One region of the Pradoshia sp. D12 genome, then DNA from elsewhere that is predicted to be linked to it. Evidence: predicted binding sites of a transcription regulator. Region 1 holds the regulator's gene; each other region holds the start of a gene.
The links. Region 1 encodes Rex, which represses fermentation and respiration genes when NADH is low (regulators of the CRP and FNR family bind a similar motif). Its sites were predicted from a motif close to TTGTGAAATATTTCACAA; they were not measured.

Region 1 (3,310 bases):
ATTTCTTTTGCGATTGTTACACCATCATTTGTGATAAGTGGGGAACCGAATTTCTTTTCAAGAACAACGTTACGTCCTTTTGGTCCAAGTGTAACTTTTACTGTATCAGCTAATGCATCTACCCCACGTAACATAGCGCGGCGAGCTTCTTCACTAAATTTAATATCTTTTGCCATACGTAAATTACCTCCTCGATTTTTTTGTTATGTCTTATTTTTTAATCGACATTTTCGTTAAGCAATAACGGCCAAAATGTCGCTTTCACGTAAAATTAAGTATTCTTTACCTTCGTATTTAATTTCTGTACCTGAATATTTAGAGAAGATAATATGATCGCCTTCAGATACTTCCAATCCTACTCGCTCACCATTCTCAAGGACACGGCCTGTTCCTACCGCTACAATTTTGCCTTCAGATGGTTTTTCTTTGGCAGTGTCTGGTAACACGATGCCGCTTGCAGTTTTTTCCTCTTGTGCGACAAGTTCAATCACAACGCGATCTCCTAGTGGCTTTAACAAGTAAAACTACCTCCTTAAAGTTATCTCCATTTTTATTAGCACTCATCATCGTTGAGTGCTAACACAATTTATAGTTTAAATAAAGAACCAATGATTTGCAAGTAATATTAGTTAAAATTTTTAAATTTTATCACCATTTATTTATCTTACCCAAATAAGGTCTAAATATCCTTTTTATTTCAGTTTGGTAGATGAAGAGAAGGAAAATGTTTCGCAATTGTAACTATGAGGTAAAAACGGTTAAAATTAAAGATATACGCAATCTAATATCTATATAAAAGATTAAGGGAGTTTTTCTATTTGAAAAAATATTACTGGTCAATTCTCATTACCTATATTGCCATGCAATTTTCTTCTATTCTTGGTATCCCAATTATGCTGGTTTTCTTATCGAACACGAATATCCCCGCGGAACGGATAGAAGTATTGGCTGCAGGGTATTGGATTGTTATAAGCTTTATTCTGGCTTCTATCATTACTCTAGTCCTACTGAGATATGAAAAAAATAATAGAAGCTTAGGCGATCAGGCAAGTGTGGGAGCTTCGATCGGCTGGGCAATTGGCGGAGTATTTCTTGCTTTGTTTTCACAATCTATAGCTGGTAATATCGAACGAATTATTGGTATTCCTACCGGGTCTGAAAATACACAGAATATACTCGGTCTCATTGAGGCAGTACCGCTTGTTATGGTAGTCAGTTCTGTACTTGGGCCATTTTTAGAAGAGATTGTCTTTAGGAAAATTATCTTTGGCACATTACACAAGCGATTGAATTTCTTCCTGAGCGCGTTAATCAGTTCACTGATCTTTGCCGTTGCTCACATGGAATTTGTACATATCCTGCTTTATACAGCAATGGGATTCACATTTGCTTATTTATATGTTAAAACAAAGAGAATCCTTGTTCCTATTTTTGCCCACATTACTATGAATACATTAGTTGTAATCGTACAATCACTTTACAAAGATGATATATTAAAAAATATGGAAGAGCTTAATAAAGTTCAAAGCTTTATCGGAGGTTTGTTATGAGACGTTCACCGTTGTATATGGCAACGACTTACTTAATTTTAGGTGCTATTTTTATATTTTTTGCTGTTCAAAATGTATCACGCAGCGGTTGGGATTTCTTTACCTATTTCCTGATCATACTGGCTACACTTGATGTTGGTTCAGGAATCCGCTTGGTGATGATTCATAAGCAAATAAAGAAAATGAAAAGTGAAAAACCAAAAGAATAACAAAAAAAATCTCGGAGGGAAAACCTTCGAGATTTTTTATTCTGTATCTTCCGTATTTCCGGATGGATAATGTTTAAGAAAATATACTAATGATTGCAATTCGACTGCAAGGTCAATATGATGGACACGAATGCTGTCTGGCACATTCAGACGTGCCGGCGTAAAGTTTAAAATAGCCTTAATGTTCGCAGCCACTAAACGATCTGTAATAGATTGGGCAACCTGTGATGGAACTGTTAAAATAGCTACACTAATATCTTGCTTTTCAAGTTTTTTCTCCAGTTCATCCATATGATAGAGCGGAACATCCCCTATAAGGGTTCCTACTTTATCAGGAGAAACATCAAACGCCATTTCAATCTTTGTATTATTATTTTTCATAAAATTATAATTTAAGAAAGCTGTACCTAGATTCCCGACTCCAATTAGAGCTACCTTTGTAATCTCATCTTGATCGAGAGTTTTTCTAAAGAAGGATAATAGATAATTAACATTGTAACCATACCCTTTTTTACCTAAAGCACCAAAGTACGAGAAATCTCTTCGTATAGTAGCTGAATCTACTTTAACAGCTTCACTTAGTTCTGCGGAAGAAACTCGTAGTTTTCCTGACGCGTGTAGATTTTGTATAAAACGATAATATAATGGAAGTCGTTTGGCTGTAGCCTGCGGTATTTTAGTATTTTCCTGCAAAATTAATTCCCTTCTCCCTATTCTTTCTTGTCAATCGTTACTCCATATATCAAAACTGCCTTTGATAATCCCGACTGGTTTTACCCCCCCGGTTTTCCAATGAAAATAGTTTCCTTCAATAACCATTGATTTTTCGATTGCTTTGCACATAACATATAAGGTTAATCAAGTATTGCTGAAACAGCTGTTATTTCTTACTTTCGTTTTTAAGATTATACGAATAATTAATCTATTCATATTTTCAGCTTTTTTCCATATAAAATCAATATCTAATCCTTGGAGTGCCCGGGTACCACATAGAAATTATATCAGAAGTTTTCTTCACTACCATAATTCTAACTATCTTAGCTATGTATAATACGCCGCTTTTTTATCAATGATTCGTTAATTTTATATTCGAGCAAAATACTAGGACTAGCGGTTCTGATTGTTTCCAGGTTACCTCCGCGGTACCAATCATATGGGATCTTTCCTGATTAATAAAGCACGTAAATTCACTGAAAGTTTATTCTCCTATTCCTATTCTATAATATTTCTATCATTTTTGGTAATTTTTGTGTGAGTATTCACAAATTTTCTATTAAGTTGCGGTGCTTATCAAGAGTAGGCTACACTTAAGGTATGTACTTCTTGAGGTGAGAATATGATTATTTTACAAGTTAATAATGTATCCAAATATTATGGAGCTGAAGCAATTTTATCTACTATTAAGCTCGAAGTTCAAACGAAAGACCGTATAGCACTTGTTGGCAGAAACGGTGCAGGAAAATCCACCCTGCTTAAGATCATTGCAGGTCACCTTTCACATGACAGTGGGGAGATCTATAAGCCAAAAGATGTTTCGATTGGATATTTGGC
Region 2 (3,310 bases), 280 kb from region 1:
GAATAACGATATATACTTCAGGATGGCCCCATACCCAGAACAGGTTAGCCCAAAGCATATCCATTCCGCCATCTTGCATAGTGAAAAATTGTGTACCAAACAAACGGTCAAACATCATTAAGGCAAGAGCTACTGTTAAAACAGGGAAAGCAAAAACGATAATGATGCTAGTGATTAAAATAGACCATGTGAACATTGGCATTTTCCATAGAGTCATACCAGGTGCTCTCATTTTTAAAATTGTAACGATAAAATTAACACCCGTTAGCAGCGTCCCAATACCGGCAATCTGAATCGCAATACTGTAGTAGTTATTCCCCACAGTAGGGCTGAATTCTATACCTGCAAGCGGGAAGTAGGCTGACCATCCGGCATCCGGTGATCCACCAATAACGAACGAGATATTAAATAACATTGCTCCGGCAAAAAATAACCAGAAGCTGATTGCATTTAAATAAGGGAAAGCAACGTCACGCGCCCCAATTTGAAGAGGCACTACAATATTCATTAAACCAATGATAAATGGCATTGCCATAAATAAAATCATAACCACGCCATGCGTTGTAAAGATTTCGTTATAATGCTGTGCATCAAGCAGTCCGTTTTCAGGCCTAGCCAACTGGCCACGCATTAATAAACCATCAACACCGCCGCGGAATAACATAACTAAAGCACAGAGAATGTACATAACCCCAATACGTTTATGATCAACAGTGGTAAGCCATTCATCTTTAAGCCAGCGCCATTTCTTAAAATAAGTCAGGCCGATAACAATAGCCAGCGAAACGGCGACAATACTTACCATTGCGCCATAGATTAACGGGCCACCATGTACTATAAATTTATCCCAATCCAAGGTTGTAACTCCTTTCTTATGAAAGCTTTAATTTTAATGATTTGAATGATCTTCGTGCTCTGTATTACCTTTTTCTGTATCTTCATCAAACGTGTTGTCTGCATCATCGCTCTCGTTTGATGGAGATGGCTCAGAACCATGATGATGTCCTTCAGGTGGAGGGCTGAAATCCAAGTGAGTAGAAGAATATGATTGTCTGCCGACGTGTGCTGTATCAAGCAGCTTTTCAAATTTTTCTTCTGTTAACTTGCCTTCATTTGCTTTTACTTCACTAACCCATTCTTCGAAATCATCTGGAGTCATAGACAGTGCTTCAAAATCCATATGGGCGTAACCTTCACCACTGAAGTTTGCATTTCTCCCCATCATGGAAGCAGGTGTTTCAGCTACAAAATTTAATTTTGTTACCATGTCACTCATGGCGTATTTCTGGCCACCGAGCTGTGGAATCCAGAAGCTTGTAATTGGTCCGTATGAATATAGACGGAATTCTACTACTCTATTAGTTGGAATGTTTACATAGTTAACCGTTTCAATACCTTGCTCTGGATAACTGAAATGCCATTTCCAGTTTGAAGAAGCTGCGTAGATAACCAATGGTTTTTGATCTTCATAGCCTTTTGGCTTTCCTTCTACTTCAAATGTAGTTTTAACTGTGACTACAGCTAATATGGCTACAATAATAATTGGTATGACTGTCCATGTTATTTCAAGCGCCTTGCTGCCTTCCATATGTGGCGGCTCGTAATCTTTTGGAGCTTTGGATGCTCGGTATTTATATAAAATAACGATAAAAAGTACATATACTACAAGCACAACAGCTGCCATTAAAGCCATTGAGAAAAGAATGGCATTGGATTGTGTTTTTGCAACAGGACCATTTGTGTCGAATACAACCCAGTCACATCCCGCTAACATAAGAATAGACGCCATCATGGAACTCAAAAGTGCCCATTTTTTATTCATATTTTTCCCCTTCCTAATGTAATAAGTAAATTTAAGCTATGTAAGGGAAATTCATGTAAATCTGCACACCTTAATAGTTATAATTTCCCTTGATTGCTGCTATTTAGGTATAATTCTTCCTTTTTCCATAGCCCCTGATTTTCAATATAATAACTGAATTTCAAAATTACAAATATATGAAACTAAAAGAAGACATGGAAATCTTCAATTTTGACAAAGTTGTGAACAAATTAACAATTAATTATATTCTTAGAATTTATTGTAAAATTGTCGCTTTAAAGTAGCATTTTTATGTGAATACTAGGATGTGAAATCTGAAAACGCCTATTATATAGAAAAAGGCTTTCGATCAGTATCAAAAAGGCTTAAACTTATGAATAATCTAGATAAGTGAAACGGAGTTATACAATGAACGAAAAAGATTATGATGATTTATTACATATAAAAACAGTCGGTAATCAAACTGGATTTTATAATTCTATGCATTATCACCGATATGAGCCGACTCCGTATTGGGTTTTAGAAAAGTTATTGGATGAGTATGACCTTAATAGTGATGATCATATGGTCGATTTTGGATGCGGAAAGGGGAGACTAAATTTTTTTCTTCATTACAAAACAGGGGCATTTGTAAGTGGGGTAGAAATGAATGAACAATTTATTAATGAAGCTGAGGAAAATCTCAAGAACTATAATTACAAGGGGAAAGACCGAATTCAATTTCACTGTTGTCTGGCAGAGGAGTTTCAAATTCAACCAACTTATAATAGGTTTTATTTCTTTAATCCTTTTACGATACAAATATTCCGCCAGGTTCTAACGAACATTCTGTTGTCCGTTGAAGAAACATATCGCGAGGTACACCTAATATTATATTATCCATCTGAGGATTATATATATTTTCTTGAAAATCAATCTGTGTTTGAACTACACAAAGAGATTGTTCTAAATGAAACGAATCCGTTTGAGAGAATACTGATCTACCGGCTAGCTTATTAAATTGAAAAAGGCGTTCCCATTGGAATGCCTTTTTTCGTATAAAATATCAGAAGGTTTATGGAGTAGTGGTAGATTCAGTAATATAAACAACCAATTTGTAGCTCTTTAGGGCAAACAGCCGGATACCTATCATTAATTTGGGCTTGGCCTTTTTTCTGTTTTTTCTTCATATGGTTCCACATGAACATGGACACGATAGACTCCATGATCCTTCATTAAATCCTTTTCTACAAGAGTAGCAATATCATGGGCTTCTTTAATATTTAACGTGTTGTCTACCAAAATAATGATATCAATGACTTCATTATTTCCGTAATTTCGTCCCATAATTTTTTTAATTCCTTTAACCCCTTCTATTTGGTCAATGGAATTTTGATAGATTTTAATCTTAGACTCATCAAAGCCATCTGATAAGTAATGGGATGCTTCTCTAAAAATATCCCAGGCTGTTTTGCAAATCAATAACCCTACGAGTATGGCAGTAATTGT
Region 3 (3,310 bases), 1.5 Mb from region 1:
CTTACTTCTTTTGAATTATTTTTCGTCATGAAAATCATGATTTTCATGCTCATCATGATCATTGTCTGCTGAATGTTCATAATGATCCTCTACATGATCATCATATTGGTCGTCTGTATGATCCTGCTCTTGGTTCCATTGTTGACCGAAGAATAATGGACGTCTTCTTTCCTTGTATAGGTTTCTTGAAATGCCAATTATTTTCTTGAAGCGGATGGCTATTATGCTAGTTTGACCTCTATTTGTGGTAAGCAGCAACAAAAAGTCGCTCTTTAACGCCTTTAATTCCCCGTAATATGAACCTTCAACTGTAATAACCTGGACTTGTTCACCAATTAGATCAGAAGCATAATCAAAAAAATCTTTATCACTTTCATTACTCAAATGTAGTCTCCCCTCTCTTTATAATTAGTTAATGCACGTTATAGATCATTTGCATAGGTGTTTTGCTTAGGGAATAGGGGAATAATTATAGTTTGGTAATGGGTATAGAAACGGCAAAGTGATATGATAAACATATAAACCATACTATTCAACCCAGAATAGTTTTTTCGATAAGGGAGCTGGCAACATGGAGGAATATTTAACAAAGCAACAAGAAACTATTTTGCAGCAATTAAAAGACGTAGCAAAAGAGTTTTCTGTAAGAGCACAAAAATATGACGAGGAACGCTCATTTCCAGCCGAGAATATTACCGATTTGAAAAAAATGAAGTATACAACCTTAACCTTGCCGCAGGAATTTGGAGGAGCAGGGGAAGGGTTAACGACTTTTTTGCTTGGCCAGGAGATCATCGCCCAGCATTGCGGTTCAACGTCACTAGCAATTGGGTGGCACAATATGGTAATCCTGGAGCTCTTAGAAAATAAAACATGGACAGAAGAAAATAAAAAGAAACTATTTAACGAAATCGCTGACGGAGCTTTGGTTAATCGTGCCGCATCTGAACCAGCGACAGGTAGCCCAACAAGGGGAGATAGACCAGAGACGATCGCTCTTAGAAAAGGAGATAAATGGATTCTTAACGGAAGAAAAACGTACACCTCACTGGCTCCGGTTTTGGATATTTTTCTTGTAAGTGCATGGATTCCTGACGAGGAAACGATTGGTTGGTTTAAAGTATACAAAAACCAGAGCGGTGTGAGTATTGATGAAACATGGGATATGATCTCGATGCAGGGAACTGGCAGCCATGATTTACTTATGGAAAATGTAGTGCTTCGTGAAGAAGATTTTGTGGAAAGAGCTTCTGCTAGAAAAGCTTCAGGCTGGCTTTTACATATACCTGCGTGTTATTTAGGCATTGCAATGGGAGCGCGTAACTATGCGATTCAATTTGCAAAAACGTATTCACCAAACAGTTTAAAGGGCACAATCTCTGAACTGCCGCATATTCAGGCAAAGATTGGTCAAATGGAGCTTGAGCTGATGCAGTCTAGGAGCTTTTTATATTCTATTGCTCAAAGATGGGAGCAGTATCCTGAGAAACGTGAACAAATGGGTCCTGAATTGGCAGCTGTTAAAACGGCTATAACCAATCAAGCAATCTCGATTGTCGATACAGCCATGCGAATAGTCGGCGCACAAAGCCTGCAACGGAAAAGTCCAATGCAAAGATATTATCGTGATGTTCGGGCAGGTCTGCATAATCCTCCTATGGATGATTCTACGCTGACCTTACTTGCTAAAAATGCGTTGGAGAAACAGGTGTAATAGAGAGAAAACAGTTGGGATGTAACATAGTTAAAGAAAATATTAAATGAACTTTTCATCGTTTCTTATATTCAGAAAGAATCCTCATTAAGATAATGAGGTTCTTTTATTGTCTTTATTCCAAGTTGATTGGGGGTCACTTTTTCCAAGAATAATTTAAACTCATTAAAGGGATATACAAAAAAGCAAAAGTGCTATTCATAGCTTAATTTCCAGCTTGATTTTATTCAAAAAAAGTAAAGTTAACTTTTTAATGTAATAAATGTATATTTAGTGAAAAATACCACATTTTTCTTGACCATGAAAAAATAAGAAGCTATATTGATAATGCGTTATGTGAAAAGATTCACATATTTAACATCTTAGAGGAGTGAGTAATTTGAGAAATCTAAAAAAAGTAGCAATGGTAGGAACTGGTTTGGTTGGATCAAGTGCAGCCTATAGCTTAATTAATCAAGGAATTTGCGATGAATTAATTATGATTGACATTAACCATGAAAGAGCAAAGGGTGAAGTTTGGGATTTATTACACTGCATCGACTTTTTGCCAAGCCGAACGAAAATTACTGCGGGTTCCTATTCTGATTGCGAAGATGCAGATATCGTTATCATAACTGCTGGTCCTCCTCCTAAAAAAGGTCAGACACGACTAGATACATTGGAAATTAGTGCAAGGATTATGAAGTCTATTGTTTCGGAAGTAATGGAAAGTGGGTTTGACGGTATCTTTTTGATAGCATCCAATCCAGTTGATATTATGACTTATATGGTATGGAAATTATCTGGCCTTCCGAGAAATAGAGTAATTGGTACTGGAACTTCATTAGACTCTTCAAGATTGAAAAATTATTTATCGGAAATTTTACATGTTGATCCAAGAAGTATTAATGGTTATACAATGGGTGAACATGGAGACTCTCAATTTGCCGCTTGGTCCCACATGACTGTTGGGGGAAAACCACTTCTACAAATTTTAGAAGAAGGAAAAGAAGAAATTGGGGAAATCGATTTAGATTTATTATTGCAAAAAGTGAAAAGAGTAGGGTTTGAGATACTAGAAAGAAAAGGAACCACCTACTACGGTATCGGATCAGCTCTGGCATCTATCACTAAAGAAATATTTAATGATTCTCATAAAATTGTCGCACTTTCTACTATTCTTGATGGCGAATATGGATATAAAGATATCTGTACTGGAGTGCCTTCTATCATTACAAGAGAAGGTATTAAAGAAGTAGTTGAGTTAAACCTAACTAGCACAGAAAAAGAAAAATTTGATCAATCGAATGAAATACTACGTGAATACATGAGAAGCATTGGCTTTTAACAACAGGAGGAATGACAGATGAAAAAAGAATATATAATGCCTAGAATATTTAATGCTTCAACTGGTATTGCACAAGGTATTTTCGTTACGCTGGGTATCGGACTATTAATAAAAAATATAGGTTCCATTTTGGATTTGGCATGGATGATTGAAATTGGCTCAATAGCTACAGGGTTAATGGCACCAGCAATCGGGGTAGGTATTGCAATTATGCTAGGAGCGAATGGGTTAGTGGTATTCTCTGCGGCCATAGCAGCAGCATTGGGAGC
Region 4 (3,310 bases), 930 kb from region 1:
AGTGAAATGGCAGAATTAAAGGCAGAGCTTGCAGATTTGGAAGAGAAAAGAACGGAACAGAACCAAATCTTTGGTGTATGCAGAAAAGAATATGAAGAAAAGATTAAGGGAAATTCATATGCAGCTGTTCAGGCCGCAGAAGAAAGAGAAAGTATCCTGGCTGAGCTCGCAGAATTGACCGATCAATATGTCCAAAAAAAATTAGCTACATTTGTATTACAGAAGGGAATAGAATATTTCCGTTCCGAAAATCAAAATCCGATTTTAACAAAAGCATCAAAACTGTTTGCAAAATTAACACTGAACTCCTTTGAAGGATTGACTGTTGATTATAATGAAAAGGATGAAGAAGTACTACTGGGTTTAAGAAATAACGAGAAAATTGGAATAGACGCGATGAGTGATGGAACAAAAGATCAATTGTATTTATCCTTAAGAGTTGCAAGCATAGAAAAATATTGTGAGGAAAATGAACCTATTCCATTTATTGTCGATGATATTCTTGTTCACTTTGATAATGAACGTTCAAAAATTACGTTATCTATCTTAAAAGAATTATCGAAAAAAACTCAAGTTATCTTTTTCACTCATCATTATCATTTATTGGATTTGTTGGAGGAAACATTGTCGCATGAGGAGTATCAATTGATTCACATTCATAAAGAGGCCGTCATGAGCTGAAATTAAAAGAAGACCAATTCAAACTTTATGAATTGGTCTTCTTTTTCTTGGTTCACTTTATTATTTTGTATTTTCTTTCTCAGTGATTTCAGAGATTTTATTCATGTTGTCCTGTAATTGAAGCTTTGTGCTTGATTTACTTAAGAACTGATATAACATTCCTACAAATATTGCTCCACCGACAATATTACCCAAAGTAACAGGAATCAAATTGTAGATGGCATTTCCGATTGTAATGGTATCAGGATGTGGTGATACTAATGCAATTGAGAATAATGATAAGTTTGCAATGCTATGTTCAAAGCCTGATGAGAAGAATAAAAATACAACTGCAATCATCATTGCCATTTTAGCTCCGTCACCTTTTACTTGGCTAGGCAAGTAACAAGCTAAACAAACAAGCCAGTTACAAAGGATTCCTTTAAAGAATAAAGCTGAAACAGATCCATGCATTTTATAAGAAACAATTTCGTGCATTAAATGCTCGTTTGGAATGTGGCTGAATATGCCTGTAAGGTAAAATAAAATGGCAAAGAAGATTGCCCCAACAGCATTGCCAAGATAACAAGCGCCCCAGTTTCGGCCTAAATCTCTGAGAGTTACCTCATTACGCATATAAGCGACAGTGAAATAAGCGGTATTACCGGTAAATAGCTCTGCCCCACCGTAAATAATGAGTATTAATGCGATACCAAAGAAAAGTGCCGGGAATAGGTATGCAAAAGGTGAGTCGGCTACCCTGAAATATTCTCCTGTTCTAAAGCAGGTAATGATTACAAACCCTACAAATATTCCTGCCATCATCGCTCTTAAGAAATAATGAAGAGGAAAATGGTCTAACAGCCTTTTCTTTTTCTTTGCAAGGGCAACTAAATACTGTAATCCTTGTTCTTCCATGATGTTAAATTCCTCCTATGCTGAAAAAACGTCTACTAAATAAACTACTATGACTTCTATAATTAATCAATAAGCTTGTGAAATTATTCACTTTTCTGATAGCCTCTTTTATTCAAATAAGGTAAACTTGCGTAAATCTTGTGATTATCTTCCACCGAATACGGGTAAGGTAAGTATAAGGATGGTGATTATCTTGAAAAGTAAAATCTTAAAAAGAGTTATTGCAGCAGCTGCACCTTTCGTGATCAGCTATATTACAAAAAAATTAACCAATAAGAAAAAAGTAGCTTAAAGGACGGGCAATAATGCTCGTTTTTTTTATGTTATCTTACCTTGCCCCAAAGAATTGCGAAATACTTAAACGGACACTAATTGACTGTAATTCACTACATATGAGAAAATATGACTGTTTGATTAAAACTTATGATTCGCCTATTCACATATTATTTTTTTACATGGTATATTTGATAAGATGGATTTTGATTTTAATAAGAATTGTTAAAGTGGTTATTTTCTTTTTACAACATCAAAGTATCATTGGAGATGTAGATCCAAGATGAATAGATTTATGAAGTTTTACTATATATAAAAGGATGGCTTACATGACAAATTTAAAAGAACAGATAGAATCAAGAAGAACCTTTGCAATTATTTCTCACCCTGACGCAGGTAAAACGACGTTAACAGAAAAGTTGCTCTTATTTGGTGGCGCAATCCGTGACGCTGGAACTGTAAAAGGACGTAAAACCGGTAAATATGCGACAAGCGACTGGATGGAAATTGAGAAGCAGCGTGGAATTTCCGTAACCTCTAGTGTTATGCAGTTTGACTATAATGGGACCCGTGTTAATATCCTCGACACACCTGGACACCAAGATTTCAGTGAAGATACGTACCGTACATTAATGGCTGTTGATAGCGCAGTTATGATTATTGATGCTGCCAAAGGGATTGAAGCACAAACATTGAAATTATTTAAGGTTTGTCGCATGAGAGGAATTCCTATTTTCACATTTATTAATAAAATGGATCGCCAAGGTAAATTGCCGCTTGAGCTATTGGCTGAGTTGGAGGAAGTGCTTGGAATAGAATCCTATCCAATGAACTGGCCAATCGGGATGGGTAAAGACTTCTTCGGTATTTATGACCGTTATTATAACCGAATTGAAATGTTTAAGGCTGAAGATGAAGAGAGATACTTAAAATTGAATGAAGAAGGCGAAGTAGAAGATGAAAATCACTCTATTGTTGAGTCTCCTTTATATGAGCAAACATTGGAAGAAGTGTTATTGTTAAATGAAGCAGGAAATGAATTTTCGCGTGAAAAAGTCAGAAATGGTGAATTAATTCCTGTATTCTTTGGAAGTGCCCTTACTAATTTTGGCGTTCAGACATTTTTGGATACGTATTTAGAGTTTGCGCCAAAGCCTCAGCCAAGACCATCATCCGTGGGGCCGGTTGAACCCGTTCAGGATACTTTTTCAGGATTTATATTTAAAATCCAAGCAAATATGAATCCGATGCACCGTGACCGAATTGCCTTTTTGCGCATTTGCTCAGGTAAGTTTGAACGTGGGATGACTGTTCAATTAAGCCGAACAGGCAAGCCTATGAAACTTAATAATTCAACACAATTTCTTGCAGAGGAAAGAAACAATATTGCTGAAGCAGTAGCAGGAGATATTATCGGATTATATGATACAGGAACCTATCAGATTGGTGATACGCTAAC

Region 2: qoxA (cytochrome aa3 quinol oxidase subunit II) is a predicted target of Rex. The motif match lies at 2,042-2,059, and genes of this name have one in related genera.
Region 3: F7984_RS08450 (L-lactate dehydrogenase) is a predicted target of Rex. The motif match lies at 2,049-2,066, and genes of this name have one in related genera.
Region 4: F7984_RS05830 (formate/nitrite transporter family protein) is a predicted target of Rex. The motif match lies at 1,654-1,671, and genes of this name have one in related genera.

Annotation. Positions count from the first base shown of each region.
Region 1 is NZ_CP044545.1:248,696-252,005, reverse strand. It holds gene groL (chaperonin GroEL) at 1-176, opposite strand, end outside; gene groES (co-chaperone GroES) at 234-518, opposite strand; gene F7984_RS01430 (CPBP family intramembrane glutamic endopeptidase) at 819-1,550, shown strand; gene F7984_RS01425 (YdiK family protein) at 1,547-1,759, shown strand; gene F7984_RS01420 (redox-sensing transcriptional repressor Rex) at 1,796-2,455, opposite strand; gene F7984_RS01415 (ABC-F family ATP-binding cassette domain-containing protein) at 3,096-3,310, shown strand, end outside.
Region 2 is NZ_CP044545.1:530,299-533,608, forward strand. It holds gene qoxB (cytochrome aa3 quinol oxidase subunit I) at 1-856, opposite strand, end outside; gene qoxA (cytochrome aa3 quinol oxidase subunit II) at 890-1,822, opposite strand; gene F7984_RS02620 (methyltransferase domain-containing protein) at 2,231-2,821, shown strand; gene F7984_RS02625 (cation diffusion facilitator family transporter) at 2,954-3,310, opposite strand, start outside.
Region 3 is NZ_CP044545.1:1,737,116-1,740,425, forward strand. It holds gene F7984_RS08440 (hypothetical protein) at 16-384, opposite strand; gene F7984_RS08445 (acyl-CoA dehydrogenase family protein) at 572-1,714, shown strand; gene F7984_RS08450 (L-lactate dehydrogenase) at 2,094-3,041, shown strand; gene F7984_RS08455 (PTS sugar transporter subunit IIC) at 3,060-3,310, shown strand, end outside.
Region 4 is NZ_CP044545.1:1,178,487-1,181,796, forward strand. It holds gene F7984_RS05825 (YhaN family protein) at 1-681, shown strand, start outside; gene F7984_RS05830 (formate/nitrite transporter family protein) at 742-1,578, opposite strand; gene F7984_RS18915 (hypothetical protein) at 1,706-1,870, shown strand; gene F7984_RS05835 (peptide chain release factor 3) at 2,181-3,310, shown strand, end outside.